Regions from separate parts of the Variovorax defluvii genome, predicted to be linked through region 2. Evidence: riboswitches for the same ligand, from Rfam matches in the RefSeq annotation. Region 2 holds a riboswitch; the other holds the start of a gene.
The links. A riboswitch is a leader RNA that binds a small molecule or an ion and turns the genes downstream of it on or off. The one in region 2 is predicted to bind glycine.
Positions count from the first base shown of each region.

Region 1: another riboswitch for glycine. It lies ahead of ABEA07_RS25990 (D-amino acid dehydrogenase); the one in region 2 lies ahead of gcvT (glycine cleavage system aminomethyltransferase GcvT).

Region 1 is NZ_BAABGJ010000081.1:90,317-100,411, reverse strand. Features, by position in the region: gene ABEA07_RS26025 (TonB-dependent receptor) at 1-1,466, shown strand, start outside; gene ABEA07_RS26020 (copper chaperone PCu(A)C) at 1,495-1,983, shown strand; gene ABEA07_RS26015 (PhaM family polyhydroxyalkanoate granule multifunctional regulatory protein) at 2,050-2,811, shown strand; gene ABEA07_RS26010 (FIST signal transduction protein) at 2,846-4,114, shown strand; gene ABEA07_RS26005 (M20 aminoacylase family protein) at 4,212-5,390, opposite strand; gene ABEA07_RS26000 (tripartite tricarboxylate transporter substrate binding protein) at 5,456-6,439, opposite strand; gene ABEA07_RS25995 (LysR family transcriptional regulator) at 6,553-7,437, shown strand; gene ABEA07_RS25990 (D-amino acid dehydrogenase) at 7,456-8,724, opposite strand; glycine riboswitch at 8,814-8,919, opposite strand; glycine riboswitch at 8,924-9,027, opposite strand; gene ABEA07_RS25985 (FAD-dependent oxidoreductase) at 9,069-10,095, opposite strand, start outside.
Region 2 is NZ_BAABGJ010000015.1:206,086-216,180, reverse strand. Features, by position in the region: gene ABEA07_RS09970 (YciI family protein) at 1-136, opposite strand, end outside; gene gcvP (aminomethyl-transferring glycine dehydrogenase) at 376-3,279, opposite strand; gene gcvH (glycine cleavage system protein GcvH) at 3,299-3,670, opposite strand; gene gcvT (glycine cleavage system aminomethyltransferase GcvT) at 3,704-4,879, opposite strand; glycine riboswitch at 4,913-5,025, opposite strand; glycine riboswitch at 5,039-5,140, opposite strand; gene ABEA07_RS09950 (hypothetical protein) at 5,179-6,060, opposite strand; gene ABEA07_RS09945 (TRAP transporter large permease) at 6,289-7,566, opposite strand; gene ABEA07_RS09940 (TRAP transporter small permease) at 7,646-8,140, opposite strand; gene ABEA07_RS09935 (TRAP transporter substrate-binding protein) at 8,225-9,196, opposite strand; gene denD (D-erythronate dehydrogenase) at 9,240-10,095, opposite strand, start outside.

The DNA of each region.
Region 1 (10,095 bases), on a different contig from region 2:
ATGCCAAGCTCAAGCTGGCCTACGACTTCTCGCCCACGCTGCGCGCGACCTATACGCTGGGCTGGTGGCAGAACACGTCCGAGGGGCGGCCCGAGAGCTACCTGCGCGATGCCGCCGGCCAGCCGGTCTTCAGCGGGCCGGTCGGCATCGCCGGGCGCGGCTACACGGTCGCCCCGACGGCATTCGGGTTGACGAACGACATGCAGACGCACTCCATGCACGGCCTCTCGGTCAAGAGCAACACCCAGGGCGAGTTCGACTGGGAGCTGGCCGCGAGCCTCTACGACTACGCGAAGGACCGCCAGCGCGCACCGACCGTCGCACTGCCGCTGGCCGCCGTCGGCGGGACCGGCACCTTGCAGGACCAGGACGGCACCGGCTGGAACACGCTGGCGGCCAAGGGCACCTGGCGGCCCCAGGGCGTGGGTGGCGCGCACGTGGTGGATTTCGGCATCGGCCGCGATGCCTACAAGCTCGCCATCGCGAAGAACAACGTTCTCGGCAACTGGCTGGACGGGCCGGCGCTGCCAGGGTCGCCGGTCAGCGACGTGGGCGGCCGCACGCAGACACTGCATGCCTGGGTGCAGGACAGCTGGGCCTTCGCGCCGCGCTGGAAGGCCGTGCTCGGCTTGCGCTACGAGGACTGGAAGGCCAGCGAGGGCTTCACCGCCACCGCGAGCAGCCGCCAGGCCTATGCCTCGCGCGGCGAGTCCCATCTCTCGCCGAAGGCGGCCTTGGCGTACCAGCTCGCGCAGGACACCGTGCTCAAGGCCTCGCTGGGCAGGGCGGTGCGCTTTCCCACCGTGGGCGAGCTGTATGGCGCCACCTCGGGCGGCGCGCTGTCCTTCATCAACGACCCGGCCCTCGAGCCCGAGAAATCATGGACCGGTGAGCTCTCGGCCGAGAAGGACCTGGGACACGGACTGGCGCGCGCCACGCTCTTCCACGAGACGACGCGCGACGCGCTCTACAGCCAGTTGATCCCGAACTCGACGGTCTCGCGCGTGCAGAACATCGACAAGGTGCGCACCACCGGCCTGGAGCTGGCCTACACCGGGCAGGATGTGCTGGCCAGGGGCCTGGACCTCGGGGGCAGCCTGACCTACGCCGATTCGAAGATCGTGGCCAACGCTGCCTTCCCCGCCAGCGTGGGCAAGTGGCAGCCGCGCGTGCCGCGCTGGCGCGCCACCGTCTATGCGAGCTACAAGCCCGATGTGCGCTGGGCCTTCACCGTGGCCGCGCGCTACAGCGGCCGCCAGTATTCGAGCCTGGACAACAGCGACGTCCATGCCGACGCTTACTTTGGCGCCAGCCGCTACTTCACCGTCGACCTGCGCGTGCGCTACCAGATCGACAAGCGCTGGTCGGCCGCCTTCGGCATCGACAACGCCAACAACGACAAATACTGGAACTTCCACCCCTACCCGCAACGCACGTACAGCGCGGAGCTGCGTTTCGATCTTTGATCCACACTTCTTTCCCGGAAACCCTGCCATGAACCATCGTCCTTTCTCCCGCCGCATCGTCCTCTCCCTGCTCCTGGCCGCGGCCGGCAGCGCCCTGGCGCAGGGGCCCGCGCCCGTCGAGGTGCGCGACGCCTGGGCCCGTGCCACCGTCCCCGGCCAGAGCGGCACCGGCGCCTTCATGAAGCTCACGGCGCCCGCGGGCGCGCGCCTGGTGGGTGCCTCCACACCGGCGGCCGGCGTGGCCGAGGTCCACGAGATGAAGATGGAGGGCGACACCATGCGCATGCGCGCGCTGGACCACAGCCTCGAACTGCCCGCCCACCAGACCGTCGAGCTCAAGCCCGGCGGCTACCACCTGATGCTGATGGACCTGAAGAAGCCCCTGGCCAACGGCAGCACCTTGCCGCTGACCCTGCAGTTCGAGGACGCGAAGGGTCAGAAGAGTTCGCTGGACCTGACGTTGCCGGTGCGTGCCGGCGCCACGCCGGCGCCGGCGGGGCACATGCACAAGCACTGAGCGCGGTCTCAAGTCCCGGCGCTTGGAGTAAGCTGGCCGCACGACAACTCTGTTCGAGGAGATCCCATGAGTGACGCCAAGCCCTTCGCTTTCAGCCAGTTCGTCCCGGGCTTCGATTTCCTGCAGAGCCTGGCGAGCGGTGCGGCGGGCGGCAGCGGCGCCGCGCCCGGGCTGCCCACGATGTCGAGCTGGGTCGCGCCGACGCTGAGCGTGGAGGAGGTCGACAAGCGCATCCAGGAACTCAAGGCGGTGCAGTTCTGGCTCGAGCAGAACGGCCATGCGCTCAAGGCCACCATCCAGGCGCTCGAAGTGCAGAAGATGACGTTGTCGACCCTGCGCGGCATGAACCTGCGCATGGAGGATCTCGCGAACGCCTTCACCCGGCCGGCGGCGCCGGCACCCGCCCCGGCTCCGGCAGCGCCCGCTCCTCGGGCTGCGGCGCCCGAACCGCCTCCAGCACCCGAACCCGAACTCGAGGCCGAGGCCGCGGCCGCATCGGAACCGGCGGCCCCGGCACCCGCGCCCAGGCGCGGCGCCAAGACCAAGCCGGCCATGGCCAACGGCCCGGACGCGGCGGCCGCCGGCGGCGTGGTCGACCCCTTGCAGTGGTGGGGTGCGCTGACCCAGCAGTTCCAGCAGATCGCCAGCTCGGCTTTGCAGGATGCTTCGCGCCTGAAGATGCCCGCCGTGGCCCAGCCGCTGGCGGACGCGGTGGGCCAGGCCATGGGTGCGGCAAGCCCGCCTGCGAAGGCGCGCCCTGCCACCCAGAAGGAGCCTGCCAGGCGCGCGGCGGCCAAGAAGACAGCGCCGCGCAAGCGGACGCGCTGAGTCCCTTTCAACCCACGCCGGGGAGCACGAGACCATGAAGCTGTTTCCGACGGGCCACGCCACCCACCCTCAATGGCGCATGGCGGCCGGGCTGGTGCTCGCGCAGCTTCGGGCACAACTGGCCCTGCCGGACTATGCGCACGCGCCCACGCTGGGCCTGCTCTACATCACGGACCACTACGCAGCGGACGCGCAGGAGATCCTGGACCACCTGGGCGCCGAGCTGCCCGAAATCACCGATTGGTCCGGCACCGTCGGCATCGGGGTGGCGGCCAACAACGCGGAGTACTTCGACGAGCCGGCCCTGAGCGTCATGTTGTGCCAGCTGCCCAGCGACCAGTACCGCGTGTTCTCCGGCGTTGCGCCGCTGGCCGGCGCCGAAATGAGCGGCTTCTCGGCCCACACGGCGCTGGTGCATGCCGACCCCGCCACGCCGGACCTGGCTGAACTGGTCGCCGAGATGGCGGGGCGCACCGACACCGGCTACCTCTTCGGCGGCCTGTCCTCGGGTCGGGCCGGCGCCCTGCAGTTCGCGATCGGCGGCAACGGCAACATCCGCGGCCACGGCGCGGCGAGGGGCGTGTTTTCGGGCGGCATGTCGGGTGTGGCCTTCGGCGAGGGCGTGCGGCTGGTCTCGCGCGTCACCCAAGGCTGCCAGCCGGTGTCGCGCGAGCGGGTGATCACGCAGGTGGAGGGCAACGTGCTGCTCCAGCTCGATGGCGAAGCGGCACTGGAAGTGCTGCTGGCCGAGTTGGGCGTGTCGCTCGCCGAGCCGCACCAGGCCATCGAGGCGGTGCGCGCCACGCTGGTCGGCCTGGTCGATGCGGGCAGCGACGGCATCCGGCGCACCGGCGATCTGGGTGCCGACGTGCTGGTGCGGCACATCATCGGGCTCGATCCCACGCGCCGCGGCATCGCCATTGCGGACCGGGCCGAGGCCGGCATGCGCATGAGCTTCGTGCGGCGCAACGCCCAGGCCGCGCGCGCCGACCTGATGCGCATCTGCGCCGAAGTGCGCGAGGAACTGGAGCCGGAAGAGCAGACCCTCGCGACCGCACGCGCGGTCGCGGCCGGTGAGGCGGAGGCCGCCCCGCACCCGGCGCGGCGCATCGCGGGCGCGGTGTACGTCAGTTGCTCGGGCCGCGGGGGACCGCATTTCGGCGCGCCGGGCGCGGAGTTGCAGATCGTGCGCCATGCGCTGGGCGACGTGCCGCTGGTCGGCTTCTTCGCCGCCGGCGAGATCGCGCGGCATCACCTGTACGGCTACACCGGCGTGCTCACTGTCTTCACGGCCGACGACTGAAAAAACGTCATCGTGGAACACTTTGCCGGGCCGCTGGTGTTGCCCCCGGGGAGGAGGTCGGCGGACCCCACGAAGTGGGGAAGCCCGGGGGGAGAACTCAATTCAGAAAGCGTTCGGCCAGCAGCACCCAGTAGGCCGCGCCGATCGCGACGTTGGCGTCGTGGAAGTCGTAGCCCGGGTTGTGGACCATGCAGGCCCCGTGGCCGTCGCCCTCGCCGGCGCCGTTGCCGATCAGCAGGTAGCTGCCGGGGACGCGCTCGAGCATGAAGGCGAAGTCTTCGCTGCCCGGCAAGGCCGGACCTTCCAGGGTGACGCGCTCGGGGCCGAGCAGCTCCAGGGCCACCTGGCGGGCGAAGTCGGTTTCGGGCTTGGTGTTGACCAGTACCGCATAGCCGGGCCGCCAGTCGACCTGCGCCCGCACGCCAAAGCTCTCGGCCTGCGCCGCGATCAACGACCTGATGCGTTCCTCCAGCCGCTTGCGCACCTCGCGGTCGAGCGCGCGCACGCTGAGTTCGAGCGTGGCGGTCTGGGGGATCACGTTGTTGGCCTTGCCGGCGTGCACCGCGCCGACCGTCACCACGGCCATCTGGAGCGGGTCGATGTTGCGCGACACCACCGTCTGCAGCGCCATCACGATGCTGGCCGCGGCCACGATCGGGTCGGCGGTGCGGTGGGGCAGGGCGCCGTGGCCGCCGATCCCGGTGAGGGTCACGGTCGCGTAGTCGGAGGAGGCCATGGCCGGGCCGTCGCGCAGGTACAGCCGCCCCTGCGGCATGCCGGGCATGTTGTGCATCGCGAAGATGGCGTCGCAGGGGTATTTGTCGAACAGGCCGTCTTCCATCATCCGCACCGCGCCGCCGCCGCCTTCCTCGGCCGGCTGGAAGATCAGGTTCAACGTGCCGTCGAAGCGGCCGCGCACGGCCAGGTGCTCGGCCGCGGCCAGCAACATGGCGGTGTGGCCATCGTGGCCGCAGGCATGCATCACGCCGGCGTGGCGGCTGGCGTAGGGCAGGCCGGTGGCCTCGTCGATCGGCAGGGCGTCCATGTCGGCGCGCAGGCCGAGGCGTCGCTGCCCCTGGCCGCGCACCAGCCGGCCCACCACCCCGGTGCCGCCGAGGCCGCGCTCGACCTCGTAGCCCCAGGATTCGAGACGCTGTGCAACCAGCGCCGAGGTGCGGTGCTCGTCGAAGCCCAGCTCCGGATGCTGGTGGATGTCGCGCCGCAATGCGATGAAGGTGTCGGCCTGCGCGTGCAATTGATCGAGAAGCGTGCTCATCGGGGTACCTCGCCTTCGGCCGCGGCATTCGCCTTGGAAACGGTCCTGCGGCTCATGTGTTCAGCTTACTGCGGCTGCAGGTTGATGGACCTGGCGATCTCCCGATAACGGGAGGTCTCCGTCTCGAAGAACTTCGCCGCTTCGGCCAGTGTCATCGGCGCGGAGGCGACCTGCGTCTGGGCGGCCAGTTGCGTGCGTACGCCTGGATCCTTGAGGGTCGCGCCGATCGCCTTGTGCAGGCGCTGCACCACCTCCTCCGGCGTGTTCTTCGGCACCATGAAACCGCTCCAGGTCTTGTAGGCGAAGTCCTTGAGCTCCTTGCCTTCGCTGACGGTGGGCACGTCTTTCAGCAGCTCCGAGCGCTGCGCGCCGAGCTGGCCGATCACCTTGAGGCGGCCCTGCTCGGCCAGCGCACCCATGGCGGCGCTGTACACCAGCACGGCGAAGTCGACCTGCCCGCCGCCCAGGTCCTGCAGCAGCGGGGCATTGCCCTTGTAGGGGGCGTGCATGAGCTTGATGCCGGTCTGCAGCTGCACCTTCTCCAGGAGCAGGTGGTAGAGCGAGCCGACGCCGACGCTGCCGTAGCTCAGGGGCTTGTCGGGCGATTTGCGGGCCAGCGCGATCAGCTCGTCGACGCTGTTGGCCGGCAGGTCCTTGCGGGCCACGAAGACCATGACCGCATCGGCCACGGGGTGCACCAGGCGGAAGTCCTCGGCCTTGAGCTTCACGGCCGCATTGGCCAGCGGCGAGAGGATCACTTCGTTGGGAGAACCCTGGAAGATGTAATGGCCGTCGGGCGGTGCCGCGAGCACCTTCTGCGCCGCCAGCGCGCCGCTGACGCCGCCGAGGTTTTCCACCAGCACCTGCTGTCCGAGCTCCTTGCCCAGCGGCACGGTGAAAATGCGCCCCGTCGCATCCGAGGGTCCGCCGGCCGGGTAGGGGACCATGAGCGTCACCGGCTTGGATGGATAGGTCTGGGCGGACGCCGCACCGGCGGCGATCAGCAGGCCGCCCAGCAGCAGGCGCGAGCGTTGGAAGAGCGAGGTCATCGGGGCTCCAGGGGTGGGTTGCCGCGAATCGTAGGAGTTGTGAATCCCAACGTCCAATGCATTGTTGTCTGCATTAGCATGAGTTCGATGCAATGTTTTCGGAGGCCCCGTCCATGACGCTGGTCCAGCTCAGGCACCTGATCTCGCTCGCGCAGACCGGCTCCTTCAGCCAGTCCGCGCAGGCCCTGCACCTGACCCAGCCGGCGCTCAGCCGGAGCATTCGCGCGCTCGAAGAGGAACTGGGCATGCCGCTGTTCGACCGCATCGGCCGCCGCAACGAGCTCACGGCCTTCGGGCGCGAAGTGCTGGAGCGCGCGCGCCATCTGGTGTTCGAGGCCGACGCACTGCGCGACAGCGGCCGGCAGCTGCGCGAGGGGGAGGGCGGTCTGGTCCGCATCGGCATGGGCTCCGGGCCGGGCGCGATGCTGATGACACCCTTCCTGATGCACATGGCGACGCGGCACCCGAAGGTGCGTGTCGCGGTGGCACGCGGCGGCACCGACATGCTGGCGCAGTCGTTGCGCGATCGCCTGCTCGATGCGCTGGTGGTGGATGTGCGCTCACTCAGGCCCGCACCCGATCTCGCGCTGGGCCTGGTGCGGGAGATGCGCGGCACCTTCATGTGCCGGCGCGGGCATCCGCTCACGCGGCTGCGCAAGGCAGTGCGCTTCGAGGCGGTGCAGCGCTATCCGATCGCCTCCACGCCGCTGAGCGACGAGGTCGCGCGCACGTTGGTCGAGGCCTATGGGCCCGAGGCGCACCCCGCCCGCTGCGTGACGGTGCAGTGCGAGGAAGTCCCGAGCCTGGTCGAGGTGGTGCGGCGCAGCGATGCGGTGCTGCTGGCGATCCGCGCGGCGGCTGCGGACCTGGTCGAGTTGAAGATGGATCCGCCGATGGATGGCGTGGCGCGCTTCGGCCTGGTCACGTTGCGCCGGCGCACGGAAGCGCCGGCGCTGGGCATCCTGCGATCGCTGATGCAGGAGCTCATGCGCGATTGAACGCGCGGCGGTACAGGCTCAGGCGCCGGCGAAAGCGAAGTCGACCTCGGGCTTCAGCCCGCTGACGATGCGTGCGATGGATTTGCCCGAGCCGCAGGCATGGGTCCAGCCCAGGGTGCCGTGGCCGGTGTTGAGGAACAGGTTGGACAGGCGGGTGCGGCCGATCAACGGGACATTGCTCGGCGTGGCGGGGCGCAGTCCGGTCCAGAACTGGGCCTGCGTGGTGTCGCCCGCGCCGGGGAAGAGCGCTTCGACGCGCCGCACGATGGCTTCGCAGCGCACACGGTTGAGGTCGCGGTCGTAGCCGTTGAGTTCGGCCGTGCCGGCGATGCGCATGCGGTCGCCGCTGGGTGAGGTGTAGCGGGAGAACACGAGCTTGTACTCGTCGTCCGTCAGCGAGACCTGGTAGGCCTTCGCAGAGTCCTTGACCGGGAGCGTGACCGAGTAGCCCTTGGCCGGGTAGATCGGCAGGCGGATGCCCAGCGGTTCGGCGTAGAGCGGCGACAGGGAGCCCATCGCCAGCACGACGGCATCGCCGCGCACCCGCTGGAAACGGCCCTCGCTGTCCGTGGCCTCGACATGGTCGATCGCGCCGCCGGCTTCGCGCAGCGCGGTGACGGTGTGGCTCATCAGGAATTTCACGCCGTCCGCCCGAGCCAGCGCCTCCAGCTCGCGCACGAAGCGGTTGGCATCGCCCGACTCGTCCGCCGCCGTGTAGGTGGCGCCGGCAAGCTGCGGGCGAATGTGGGCGAGCGCCGGTTCGATCTGCACGGCTTCGTCGGCCGATATCACGCGGCGCTCGCAGCCCAAGGCGCGCATCTGCTCGGCCGGCGCCAGGGCGGCGTCGAACTCCTTCTGCGTGGTGTAGAAGTGCAGGATGCCCTGCATGCGCTGGTCGTACTGGATGCGCTTGTCGCTGCGCAGCTCCTGCAGCAGCGCGCGGCTGTAGGTGCCCAGGCGCACGATCTGCTCGATGTTGCGGCGGGTGCGCGCCGGTGTGCATTCGCGCAGGAAGGACAGGCCCCAGCGCCACTGGCGCATGTCCGCGCGCAGGCGGAAGAGCAGCGGCGCGTCTTCCTTGCCCAGCCATTGCAACACCTTGAGCGGTGCGCTCGGGTTGGCCCAGGGTTCGGCGTGGCTGACGGAGATCTGCCCGCCGTTGGCGAAGCTGGTTTCGGCGGCCGGGGTGGCCTGCCGGTCGATGACGGTCACGTCGTGGCCGAGCTGGCGCAGGTAGTAAGCGGAGGTGACGCCGAGCAGGCCGGCGCCGAGAACGATCACATGCATTTCGAGAACCTTCGAAGTGGCGGTGCTCGAACGCGATGGAACGGAAAGCCTGCGATGAAGAACAAGCAACCAGACCGCGCGTCCAAGTTGCCGCTCCCCCTGTCCTCGGTACCTGAGAGATTCATCCGCTGCGCCCGCAACGGACTTGCTCCTTCGGTGCATCGCGCTGGGCGATGGCTCTCCAGACGGCTTTGACAGTTGGTGCAGTACAGGCCCGCTTGCGCGAGCCGACCTGAGCGTTTATGGGAGTTTGCGCCTTCGGTGGGGCCGCCTGCCGGCAGCCCGCTCTCCTGCATTGGGGCGGATTGTAGGGGGCGCCGGCCTCAGCACCAAGCGTCGCGTGTCTACTGGCGCCGGAACGCGAACTCGACCTCGGGCCGCAGGCCGCTGACGATTCGGGCGATCGACTTGCCCGCGCCGCAGGCCCGGATCCAGTTGCGCGAGCCCGGTGCGGTGTTGAGGAAGAGGTTGCGCAGCCGCGTCTTGCCGATCATCGGAAGCCCGTTGCGGGGGACGGCCAGCGTGGCAGTCTCGAAAGCGGCGCGGCCCGTGTCGACCGCGCCGGGCAGCAGGGCCTCGACGCGCCGGAGCATCGCGTCGAAACGGTCCGAATCGGGCTCGCCTTCGTCCTCGCGGCGGGCGCGCACGCAGCGGGAGACGCGCAGGCCATCACCCGCCGGCGTCTCGACACGGCGGATGTGCAGGCGGCCCTGCCGGTCGTGCAGCATCATGCGCGGCGCGCGCGTGGCATCCAGGATCGGCAAGGTCAGGATGTACTCCCGTTGGAAGTCGAGCGGCATCGGGATGCCCAGCTTCTCCGAGTGGACGACGCTGGAGGCCCCCAGGGCCAGGACGTAGGCCTGCGCCTCGAGCCTGACGCGGCGGCCGGACGCGTCCAGGGCCTCGACGTGGTCGACCCGGCCGGATCGTTCCTCGATGGAGAGCACCTGGTGCCGCGTCAGGAAACGCACACCTGCCGCGCGGCAAAGGAACACCAGGCTGGCGGCGAACTGAGCCGGATCGCGCGAGGCCGCGTCGTCGGTCGCGTGGGCGGCGCCGGCCACCGCGACACGCGTCGCCTGCAGGGCCGGTTCCAGGTCCAGTGCTTCGGCGGTCGACAGCAGTCGTTCCTCGCAGCCCAGCGCATGCCAGCGGGGCTGGCCGCTCATCCGGTTCTGGAAGGCGCGCTCGTCGGTGTACAGGCTCAACAGGCCCGCGCCGCGCGCGCCGGTGGGCACACCTACCTCGTCGCGCAGGGCGCGCGCGCTCGCGCGGCTGTAGGCACCGAAGCGCACCAGGTGTTCGAGCGGCTTCTGGTGCGACGACGGGCCGAAGGCGCCGTCCAGAACCCGGTTGATGCGGCGGCGCACA
Region 2 (10,095 bases):
GCCCTTCGCCCGCCAGCATGACGCCGGCCTTGACCAGCTCCTCGTTGTACTTGCCCATCTTGGTGAGCAATTCCTCGGTGGGCATCACGCCGGCTTCGCTGTCCTGGCTGGCCTTCACAAGAACCATGAATCGCATTGTCGAAACTCCTGTCGTTGAGTGGAACGAGCCGCGCCGATCGGCGGCGGCTCTACGAAGACGTCGAAGCAGCGGCCGCCGGATCGACAGGGGTGCAGCGGCGAATTGCAAGCAGATGCAACGGCGCCCGAGGCGTGGACCTTTTCAGCACCCCGCGGTGCTCGAGTGCGAGGTGTACGCCGGGCCGTCGGATGTGGGAGAAGACGACCCGATGGGCACTGCGGCCCGAGGCGGGCGCCTCAGGCGTAGTCGCTCACCGGCACGCAACTGCAGAACAGGTTGCGGTCGCCGTACACGTTGTCGATGCGCCCGACCGGCGGCCAATACTTGGCCTGCCGGACCGCGTCGACCGGGAAGGCGCCCAGTTCACGCGAGTAGGGCCGCGTCCACTCGGCGGCCAGCAGGCTGTCGGCCGTGTGCGGGGCGTTCTTCAGCGGGTTGTCCTCGCGCGGCCAGATGCCTTCCTCGATGCGGCGGATCTCGCCGCGGATGGCGACCATGGCATCGACGAAGCGGTCCAGCTCGGCCAGCGGCTCGCTTTCGGTGGGCTCGACCATCAGCGTGCCGGGCACCGGGAAGCTCAGCGTGGGCGCATGGAAGCCGTAGTCGATCAGGCGCTTGGCGACGTCCTCGGCCGTGACGCCGCTGCTGTCCTTGAGCGGACGCAGGTCCAGGATGCACTCGTGCGCCACGTGGCCGTTGGGGCTGGCGTAGAGCGTGGGATAGTGGTCCTTGAGACGCGCGCTGACGTAGTTGGCGCTCAGGATGGCGATCTCGGTCGCGGCCTGCAGGCCGGCCGCGCCCATCATGCGGCAGTACATCCAGCTGATCGGCAGCACCGCGGCATTGCCCAGGGGTGCGGCGGAGATGGCGCCGACGCCGTGGCCCGGCATGCCGCCGCTCACGTGGCCGGGCAGGTACGGCACCAGGTCTTCGACCACGCACACCGGCCCGACGCCGGGGCCGCCGCCGCCGTGCGGGATGCAGAAGGTCTTGTGCAGGTTGAGGTGGCTCACGTCGCCCCCGAACTCGCCCGGGGCGGCCACGCCGACCAGCGCGTTCATGTTGGCGCCGTCCACGTACACCCGGCCGCCATGGGCATGCACGATCTCGCACAGCTCCTTCACGCGCGTCTCGAACACGCCGTGGGTGCTGGGGTAGGTGATCATCACCGCGGCCAGGTCGTCGCGGTGCTGCTCGCAGGCGCGTTGCAGGTCGTCGATGTCGACGTTGCCCTGCGCGTCGCAGGCCGTCACCACCACCTTCATGCCCGCCATCTGCGCGCTGGCCGGATTGGTGCCGTGCGCGGAGGAGGGGATCAGGCAGACGTTGCGGTGGCCCTGGCCCTTCGCTTCGTGGAAGGCCTTGATGGCCAGCAGCCCGGCGTATTCGCCCTGCGAGCCGGCGTTCGGCTGCAGGCTGATGCCGGCATAGCCCGTCGCCTCGCACAGCCAGGCGCGCAGTTGCGCGTCCAGCTCCGCATAGCCCCGCAACTGCTCGGCCGGGGCGAAGGGGTGCACGTTCGCGAACTCGGGCCAGGTGATGGGGATCATCTCGCTGGTCGCGTTGAGCTTCATGGTGCAGCTGCCCAGCGGGATCATGCTGCGGTCGAGCGCGAGGTCCTTGTCGGACAGGCTGCGGATGTAGCGCAGCATCGCGGTCTCGCTCTTGTGGGTGTTGAAGACGGGGTGCGTGAGGAAGCCGCTGGTGCGCCGCAGGTCCAGCGGGATGCGCGAGCCGGCCGTGCCCGACAGCGCGTCGAAGCGCGGCATCGGCGTGCCGGCCGGCACGAACAGCGCCCACAGGCTCTCGATGTCTGCGCGCGTGGTGGTTTCGTCCAGCGAGATGCCCAGGTGCTGCTGCAGGCCCTGGCGCAGGTTGACGCCGGCGGCCTCGGCGCGCTCCAGGATCTTCGGCGTGTCCTCGCCCGTCAGCACGGTGAGGGTGTCGAAGGCGGTGCCGTTGACGATCTCCCGGCCCATCTGCTGCAGGCCATCGGCCAGGATGGCGGTGAAGGCGGCCACGCGCTGGGCGATGCGTGTGAGGCCTTCCGGCCCGTGGTAGACCGCGTACATGCTGGCCACCACCGCCGGCAGCACCTGCGCGGTGCAGATGTTGGAGGTGGCCTTCTCGCGCCGGATGTGCTGCTCGCGCGTCTGCAGCGCCAGCCGGTAGGCCGGGCGGCCCTGCGTGTCGACGCTGACGCCGACCAGTCGGCCGGGCAGCGAGCGCTTGTAGTCGTCGCGGCAGGCCAGGTAGGCCGCGTGCGGGCCGCCGTTGCACAAGGGCATGCCGAAGCGCTGGGTGGTGCCGCAGACGATGTCGGCATCCCATTCGCCGGGCGGCGCCAGCAGGGTGAGCGCCAGCAGGTCGGCGGCCACGCAGAAGGCGGCCTCGCACTGGTGCGCATGGCCGGCCAGCGGGCGCAGGTCGTGCACGTGGCCGGTGGTGGAGGGATACTGCGCCAGCACGCCGAAGAAGGCGCCGCTGGCCATCAGGTGCGGCAGGGTCTCGGAGACGGTGCTGACCTTGACCTCGATGCCCAGCGGCGCGGCGCGGGTCCTGATGACCTCGATGGTCTGAGGATGGCAGTCGCCCGAGACCAGGAAGACGTTGCTCTTGCTCTTGACGCTGCGGCGCGCCAGCGTCATGGCTTCGGCGGCGGCGGTGGCTTCGTCCAGCATGGACGCGTTGGCGATGGCCATGCCGGTGAGGTCGCACACCATGGTCTGGAAGTTGACCAGCGCTTCCATGCGGCCCTGCGAGATCTCGGCCTGGTAGGGCGTGTAGGCCGTGTACCAGGCCGGGTTCTCGAGCACGTTGCGCAGGATCACGCCGGGCGTGTGGGTGCCGTAGTAGCCCTGGCCGATGAAGTTCCTGGCCACCTTGTTCTTCGCGGCGATGGCCCGCAGCTCGGCCAGTGCGCCGGACTCCGTGGTGGGCGCCGGCAGCTGCATCGGGCGGCTGCGGCGGATCGCCGGCGGCACGATGCCGTCGATCAGCTCGGCGCGCGTCCTGGAGGCGACCGCGGCGAGCATGCGGGCTTCGTCCTCGGCCTCGATGCCGATGTGGCGGGCAATGAATTCGCCGGCGTTCTCGAGCTCGGCGAGGGTGGGCAGGGTAGGCAGGGAGGACTTCGGCATGGGAGAAAAAGAAAAGGCTTCAGGCTTCGTCGGCGAGCTTGTCGTAGGCGGTCTTGTCGAGCAGGGCTTCGAACTGCGAGGCGTCGGCGATCTTCAGCTTGAAGAACCAGCCCTCGCCCTCGGGTGCGCTGTTGGCGAGCGAGGGGTCGGCGCGCAGCGCCTCGTTGACCTCGGTGATCTCGCCCGCGATGGGCATGTACACGTCGGCCGCGGCCTTGACCGACTCGACCACGCCGGCGACCTCGCCCTGCGCGTAGCCCTGGCCCACCTGCGGCAGGTCGACGAAGACCACGTCGCCCAGCGCATCCTGCGCATGGAGGGTGATGCCGACGGTGGCGGTGTCGCCCTCGGCTTTCACCCACTCGTGGTCCTTGGTGTACTTGATGGTCATGGAATGGCTCCTAGGGAAAGAAACAGGAATGGCTCAACCGCGGTAGTAGTGAGGCGGCACGAAGGGCATCGTGCTCACCTCCATGGGCACCGGCCTGCCGCGCACGATGGCCTGGATGCGGGTGCCGAGCCCGGCGTAGGCCAGGGCGACGTAGCCCATCGCGATCGGGCGGTCCACGGTGGGGCCGAGCAGGCCGCTGGTCACCTGGCCGATGGCATGGCCCTCGAAGGACTGCAGCGGGGTGCCCTCGCGCACCGGCACCCGCTCCAGCGCGACCAGGCCGACGCGCTTGCGCTTCAGCGTGTCGTGGTCGAGATGGCCGGCGGCGCCGTCGGCCGCGGTGAGCTGGGCCAGCACCTTCGCCGCGCCCGGAAAGCCGCCTTCGCGTGCGCCGCCGCTGCGGCGCACCTTCTGGATCGACCAGGTCAGCGCTGCCTCGACCGGCGTGGTCGTGGTGTCGATGTCGTTGCCGTAGAGGCACAGGCCGGCTTCGAGCCGCAGCGAGTTGCGCGCGCCCAGGCCGATGGGCTGGACCTCGGGCTGCGCCAGCAGCAGGCGGGCGAGGGCCTCGGCGTCCTGCGCGGCGACGGAGATCTCGAAGCCGTCCTCGCCGGTGTAGCCGCTGCGGGTGGCGAAGGCGGCGATGCCGCCGATCTGCAGCTTCCCGCCGGTCATGAAGACGAATTTCTCGCTGCCGGGAGACAGGCGCGCCATCACGGCGGTGGCCTGCGGCCCCTGCAGCGCCAGCAGCGCCTGGTCGGGCAGGGGCTGCACCTGGCAGCGCTGGCCGATGCGGGCCTGGATGTGGGCGATGTCGCTGGCCTTGCAGGCGCCGTTGACGATCACGAAGATCGAGTCGCCGCCCTCGTTGAAGAACATCAGGTCGTCGAGGATGCCGCCCTGCTCGTCCAGCAGCAGCCCGTAGCGCTGCTTGCCCGGCGCGAGTCCCATCACGTCCTGCGGCATCAGGGTCTCGAAGACGGCGGCGGCATCGGGGCCGGACAGGCGCAGCTGGCCCATGTGCGAGATGTCGAACAGGCCGGCGGCCGTGCGCGTGTGGCGGTGCTCGGCCATCAGGCCGGCGGGGTACTGGACCGGCATCGAATAGCCGGCGAAAGGCACCATGCGGGCGCCCAGTTCGAGGTGCAGGGCGTGAAGCGGGGTCTTTTGCAGATCGGTGTCGGAAGCGGAGGCCAAGGTACTCTCCATGGGGGCAGTCCGGATCCATGGCCGAAGCCATGGGCCACCCCTGCTGTCCGCTTTACCTGAGAGATTCGCCCCACGATCGGGGTTTGCTCCTTCGGTGGACGGCCTGTGCGCGAACGCCGCGGCCGCCTCTCTCCAGCAAGGAAACGCCCGGGGTCAGCGGGCGCCTCGTCAGTCCTTTTGCCTGAGCGTTCGGGCCCGTGACTTCGGGGCCCTGCGCCTTCGGCGGCCCTGCATCGCAGAGCGCTCTCCTGACCGGGCGAGTGTACGGGAAAGCCGTGCCGGAATCGTGAGCGCCTGTGTCAGGAACGCTCGAGGCGCATGCGGCGCAGAAGGAATTTCTCCCACAGCTTGTCCGCCAGGAACTGCATGGAGCGCCGCACGTGCTCGCGCGCGTTGCGCGCGTCGTAGGGCGAGCGGATGTCGGCGCCCAATTGCCGGGCACGCACGCTGAGCATGCTTTCCGACAGGCAGCAGCGCGCCTTCATGCGCAGGTCCTCGAAGTTGTGCGTGCCGAGCGGGCTGGCCTTGTGCCATTCGTGGTCCCACTTGAAGCGCCGCTTCTTGTCGTGGCTTTCCCGCTCGTCGCCGATCAGCCAGGCGGACACGAAATCGACGTACGCCGCGTCCACGTGCTCGCGGAACAGCCCCCGGCCGGCTTCGTAGCGCTCGTTCACCAGCGAATCGAGCAGGGCGTTGTCGGGCGAGAGCGTGCCCAGCTTGCGGCGCAAGGTGTCGTTCATCGCGAAACAGTAGGTCGCCACCCATTCGAGCAGCGGCCCCAGCGGCGTCATGGTCGAGCGCGGGAAGTCGTTGATCTCGCCGAAGAGCCAGGGGCCCGAATGCAGCGCGAGCTTGCGGATCTCACCGCCGAAGTGCTGCAGCCGGCGCTCGCTCCACGCATGGTTCGACCCGACGGTGTCGTTCGAGAAGATCCAGACGTCCGGCGCCTCGGCGCGGCCGAGCAGGGCCTTGACGCCGCTGTCCCAGCCGGAAAACTCGCGGTTGCTGTTGTCGCCCGGCACCAGGACGGCCTCATCGAAGCCCGGGCAGGTGAGCGCGCCGCTCGCGCCGGCGTTGTCGACCACCGTCAGGGAGAAGCGATCGCCGCTCTGGGCCAGCCGGCTGCGCAGCGCCTCCAATACCAGCAGCGACCGGTCTCGATGCCGGTCGCCGAATTCCAAATGAACAAATCCGTAGCTCGTCATGCCTTGCAAGGGAAGAAAGAGAAGCGGCGGGTTCGTCCCATGCATTCTCACCGGCGGCGCGTTCCCTGCAAGCGGAAACGGCCACGCCGGCGGCACGCATGGCGCGTGCCGCCATCCTAGCGACTATTCATGCGATGAGCGCTTTCCCGTGTCGGCCGAGACGCCGTGTGGCAGCGAGCGTGTAACGGCCTGTGGAAGCCGTGCCTACTTGGCGTAGACCAGGTCGCGCAGCCCCAGGGAGATGCCGGGCACGTAGGTGATCACCAAGAGGCACGCCAGGATCACCAGCACGAAGGGCACGAGGTGTCCCACGATGCGATCCAGAGAGATGCGCGCCACGGTGCAGGCCGCGAACAGGTTGACGCCGAAGGGCGGCGTGATCATGCCCAGGGCGAGGTTGACGACCATGATCAGCCCGAAGTGAACCGGGTCAACGCCGAAGTGCAGCGCCACCGGCGCCAGGATGGGGGCGAGCACGATGATGGCCGCGCTGGTCTCGATGAACATGCCGATGACGAACAGCGCCGCGTTCACGCCCAGCAGGAACATGGTCGGGGACCGCAGCACGCCTTCCAGCCAGTGGCCGATGGCCTCCGGCACGCCGGCGCGGGTGATCAGGAAGGCGAACAGGCCCGCATTGGCGATGATGAACATGATGACCGAGGAGGAGATCACCGATTTGCGCAGCACCGTGTAGAGCTGCGGCAGCTTGATCTCGCGGTAGATCAACGTGCCCACGATGAGTGCATAGAGCACCGCCACCGCCGAGGCCTCGGTCGGCGTGAAGATGCCGCCGTAGATCCCGCCGAGGATGATCACCGGCATCAGGAGCGCCCAGCCCGCGCGCCAGGTCGCGACGCCCACGCCCAGGCGGCCATCGCCGTCGTTCTTGCCCAGGCCCTTGAACTTGCAATAGACGTAGACGAAGGCCATCAGCGCCAGGCTGATCAGGATGCCCGGGCCGAAGCCCGCGATGAACAGTTCGCCGATCGACACCTCGGCGCTCACGCCGTACAGGATCATCGGGATCGAAGGCGGGATGATCACGCCCAGCTCCGCGCTGGTGGCCTGCAGCGCCGCCGCATAGCTGGTGGGATAGCCATGTTTGATCAGCGCGGGAATCAGGATCGCGCCGATGGCGAAGGTGGTGGCCACCGACGAACCCGACACCGCCGCGAAGATCATGCAGGTCAGCACGCAGGTCATGGGCAGGCCGCCTTGCACGCCGCCGACCAGGCTCTTGGCGAAGTCCACCAGGCGGCGCGAGATGCCGCCGGTTTCCATCAGGTTGCCGGCCAGGATGAAAAAGGGAATGGCGGCGAGCGGAAACTTGTTGATGGCGTTGAACATCTCCTTGACGGAGATCAGCATGTTGGCGTTCGACACCTGGATGCCGACCACCGAGGCGAGGCCGATGGAGACGGCGACGGAGACGGTGAGCGCGAAGCACACCACCATCGTGGTGACCATGACGGGTGTCATAGGACCCCCACGCTTGTCACTTCGTGTACTGCGCTGCCCCCCAAGGGGGCCTTCGCGCCTTCGGGCGGCCGAGCGGCGCTCATTGCGCCGTCTCCAGTTCCTGGCGTTGCGGATCGATCAGGTTGCCCACGATCCCGATCACGCTGAACAGCCCCCCCACCGGCATCGCCACGTACGCCCAGAACATCGAGACCGACTCCAGGCCCGCCATGGTCTGCACGCCGCCGCGCTGCGCGTAGTCCCATCCCCACCAGACGATGACCGCGATGAGCGCGAGCGCTGCCAGGCATACCAGCCAATCGAGCAGGCGCCGCATCGCCGGCGGGCTCCAGCGGTAGAGCACGTCGACGCTGACCATGGCGCCTTGCCGGAACGCGGTGGGAATGCCCATGAACACCATCCAGATCAGGCTGACGCGGATCAGGATCTCCGACCATTCGGCGGGCTGTTCGAGCACGAAGCGGGTGACGATCTGGAACACGCCCAGCGCAGAAGCCACCACCAGCATGAAGCAGGCGACGGCCATGGCCAGGGAGGTGGTCCACCGGTCGAGTCGGAGGAAGGCGGATTTCATGGGCGATGCACTCGGGAATCAACAAAAAACGCCCGCCAGCCGTGGCTGCGCGGGCGTGCGCTGCGGATCAGCGCGGCAGGATGCTCACTTGTAGTTGCGGATCTTGTCGAGGTTGGCCTTGCCGAACTGCTTCTCGAACTCTGCGTTGACCGGCGCCAGCGTGGCCACGAATTTGTCCTTGTCGACGTTCTCGATCACGGTCATGCCCTGGGCGCGCAGTTCCTTCACGCCGTTGGCGTCGTCCTGGTCCACGCGGTCGCGGTTGGCCTTGGCCGCCACCTTCGCGGCCTCGAGGAACGCGGTTTTGTCGGCCGCGCTCAGTTTGTCGAAGGCTGCCTTGTTCATCAGGAAGATGCAGGGCGAGTAGACGTGCCCCGTCAGCGACAGGTGCTTCTGCACCTGCGAGAACTTGGCCGACATGATCACCGGCAGCGGGTTCTCCTGGCCGTCGACCGTGCCTTGCTGAAGCGCGGTGAAGACCTCCGGGAAGGCCATCGGCGTGGTGATGATTCCCAGGCCCTTGTAGGCCGCGATGTGCACGGGGTTTTCCATCGTGCGCATCTTCAGGCCTTTGAGGTCCTCCGGCCCCTTCACGTCCCGCTTGCTGTTGGTCATGTGGCGGAAGCCGTTCTCGGCCCATGCCAGTGCCTTGAAGCCCTTGGCGTCGAACTTCGTCAGCAGCTCCTGGCCGATCGGGCCGTCGAGCACGGCGCGTGCGTGCGCCTTGTCGCGGAACAGGAAGGGCACGTCCAGGATCTTGGCTTCGGGCACGAAGTTGGGCACCGGACCGGTCGAGGAGAAGGCCAGCTCCTGCGTGCCGAGCTGAACCGCTTCGATGGATTCGCGTTCGCCGCCGAGCGAGCCGTTGTAGAAGGTCTCGATCTTGTAGCGGCCGTTGGTGCGCGCTGCCACTTCCTTCGCGAAGGTGTCGATGGCGACGCCCTGGTGCGAGTTCTGGGCGGTCGAGATGCTGATTTTCATGGCTGTCTGCGCGAAGGCGGCACAGGCCATGCCGAGGCCGAGGACGAGGCCGGCGGCCAGTCGGTTCAACTTCATGAGGGAGTCTCCTGTCAAGATGAGCTGTTTTCCAAACGTATGACTATGCATTGACGGGCAGCTTCACAGCGTCGGGATTTTCACGGACGTAGTCGCGGATCACCTGCTCGAAGCTGGCGTCGGGCGCCAGGCCCAGGCCGGCCGCGCGGCGTGCCTCGAAGCGGCCCGGCCAGGTCTTGACGATGCGCTGGATGGCGGGGTCGGGCGTGCGGTCGAGCAGGGCGGTGGCGGCCGGGCCGGCCACGCGCTCCAGCGCCGCGGCCATCTCGCCCACGGTGAGGCTGATGGAGGGCAGGTTGAGGGCGGTGCGCGGGCCCCATTCGGCGTCGCTGGCTTCGGCGGCGCGGAGGATGCCTTCGATGGTGCGCGCGGGGGAGGCCAGCGCCACCGGCGTGTCGTCGGGCACGGGGCAGGGGGCGCGCACGCCGGCCAGCGGCTCGCGGATCATGCCGCTGAAGAAACTCGAGGCCGCGCCGTTGGGGCGGCCGGGGCGCACGCTCACGGTCATCAGGCGCACGCTGCGGCCGCGGATGAAGCCCTTGCGGGTGTAGTCCGCGACCAGCTGCTCGCCGATGAACTTCTGGATGCCGTAGCTGGATTGGGGGGTGGGGAGGGTGTCGTCTTCGATCACGTCGGGAAGCGGCTGCTCGGGGGAGTGGCCGAAGACGGCCAGCGAGCTGGAGAACACCAGCAGCGGCTTCGTGCCCAGGGCGCGCAGGCGTTCGAGGAGGGCGTACGTGGCGCCGAAGTTGCTGCGCATGCCCAGGTCGAAGTCGGCCTCGCACTCGCCGCTGACGGCGGCGGCAAGGTGGAAGACGGCATGGGCGCTTTGCCAGTACGTGGCTTCGGGGTCGGCCAGTTGGGCGTTGAGGTCGCCCACTGCGGGGGTGATGCGGGTT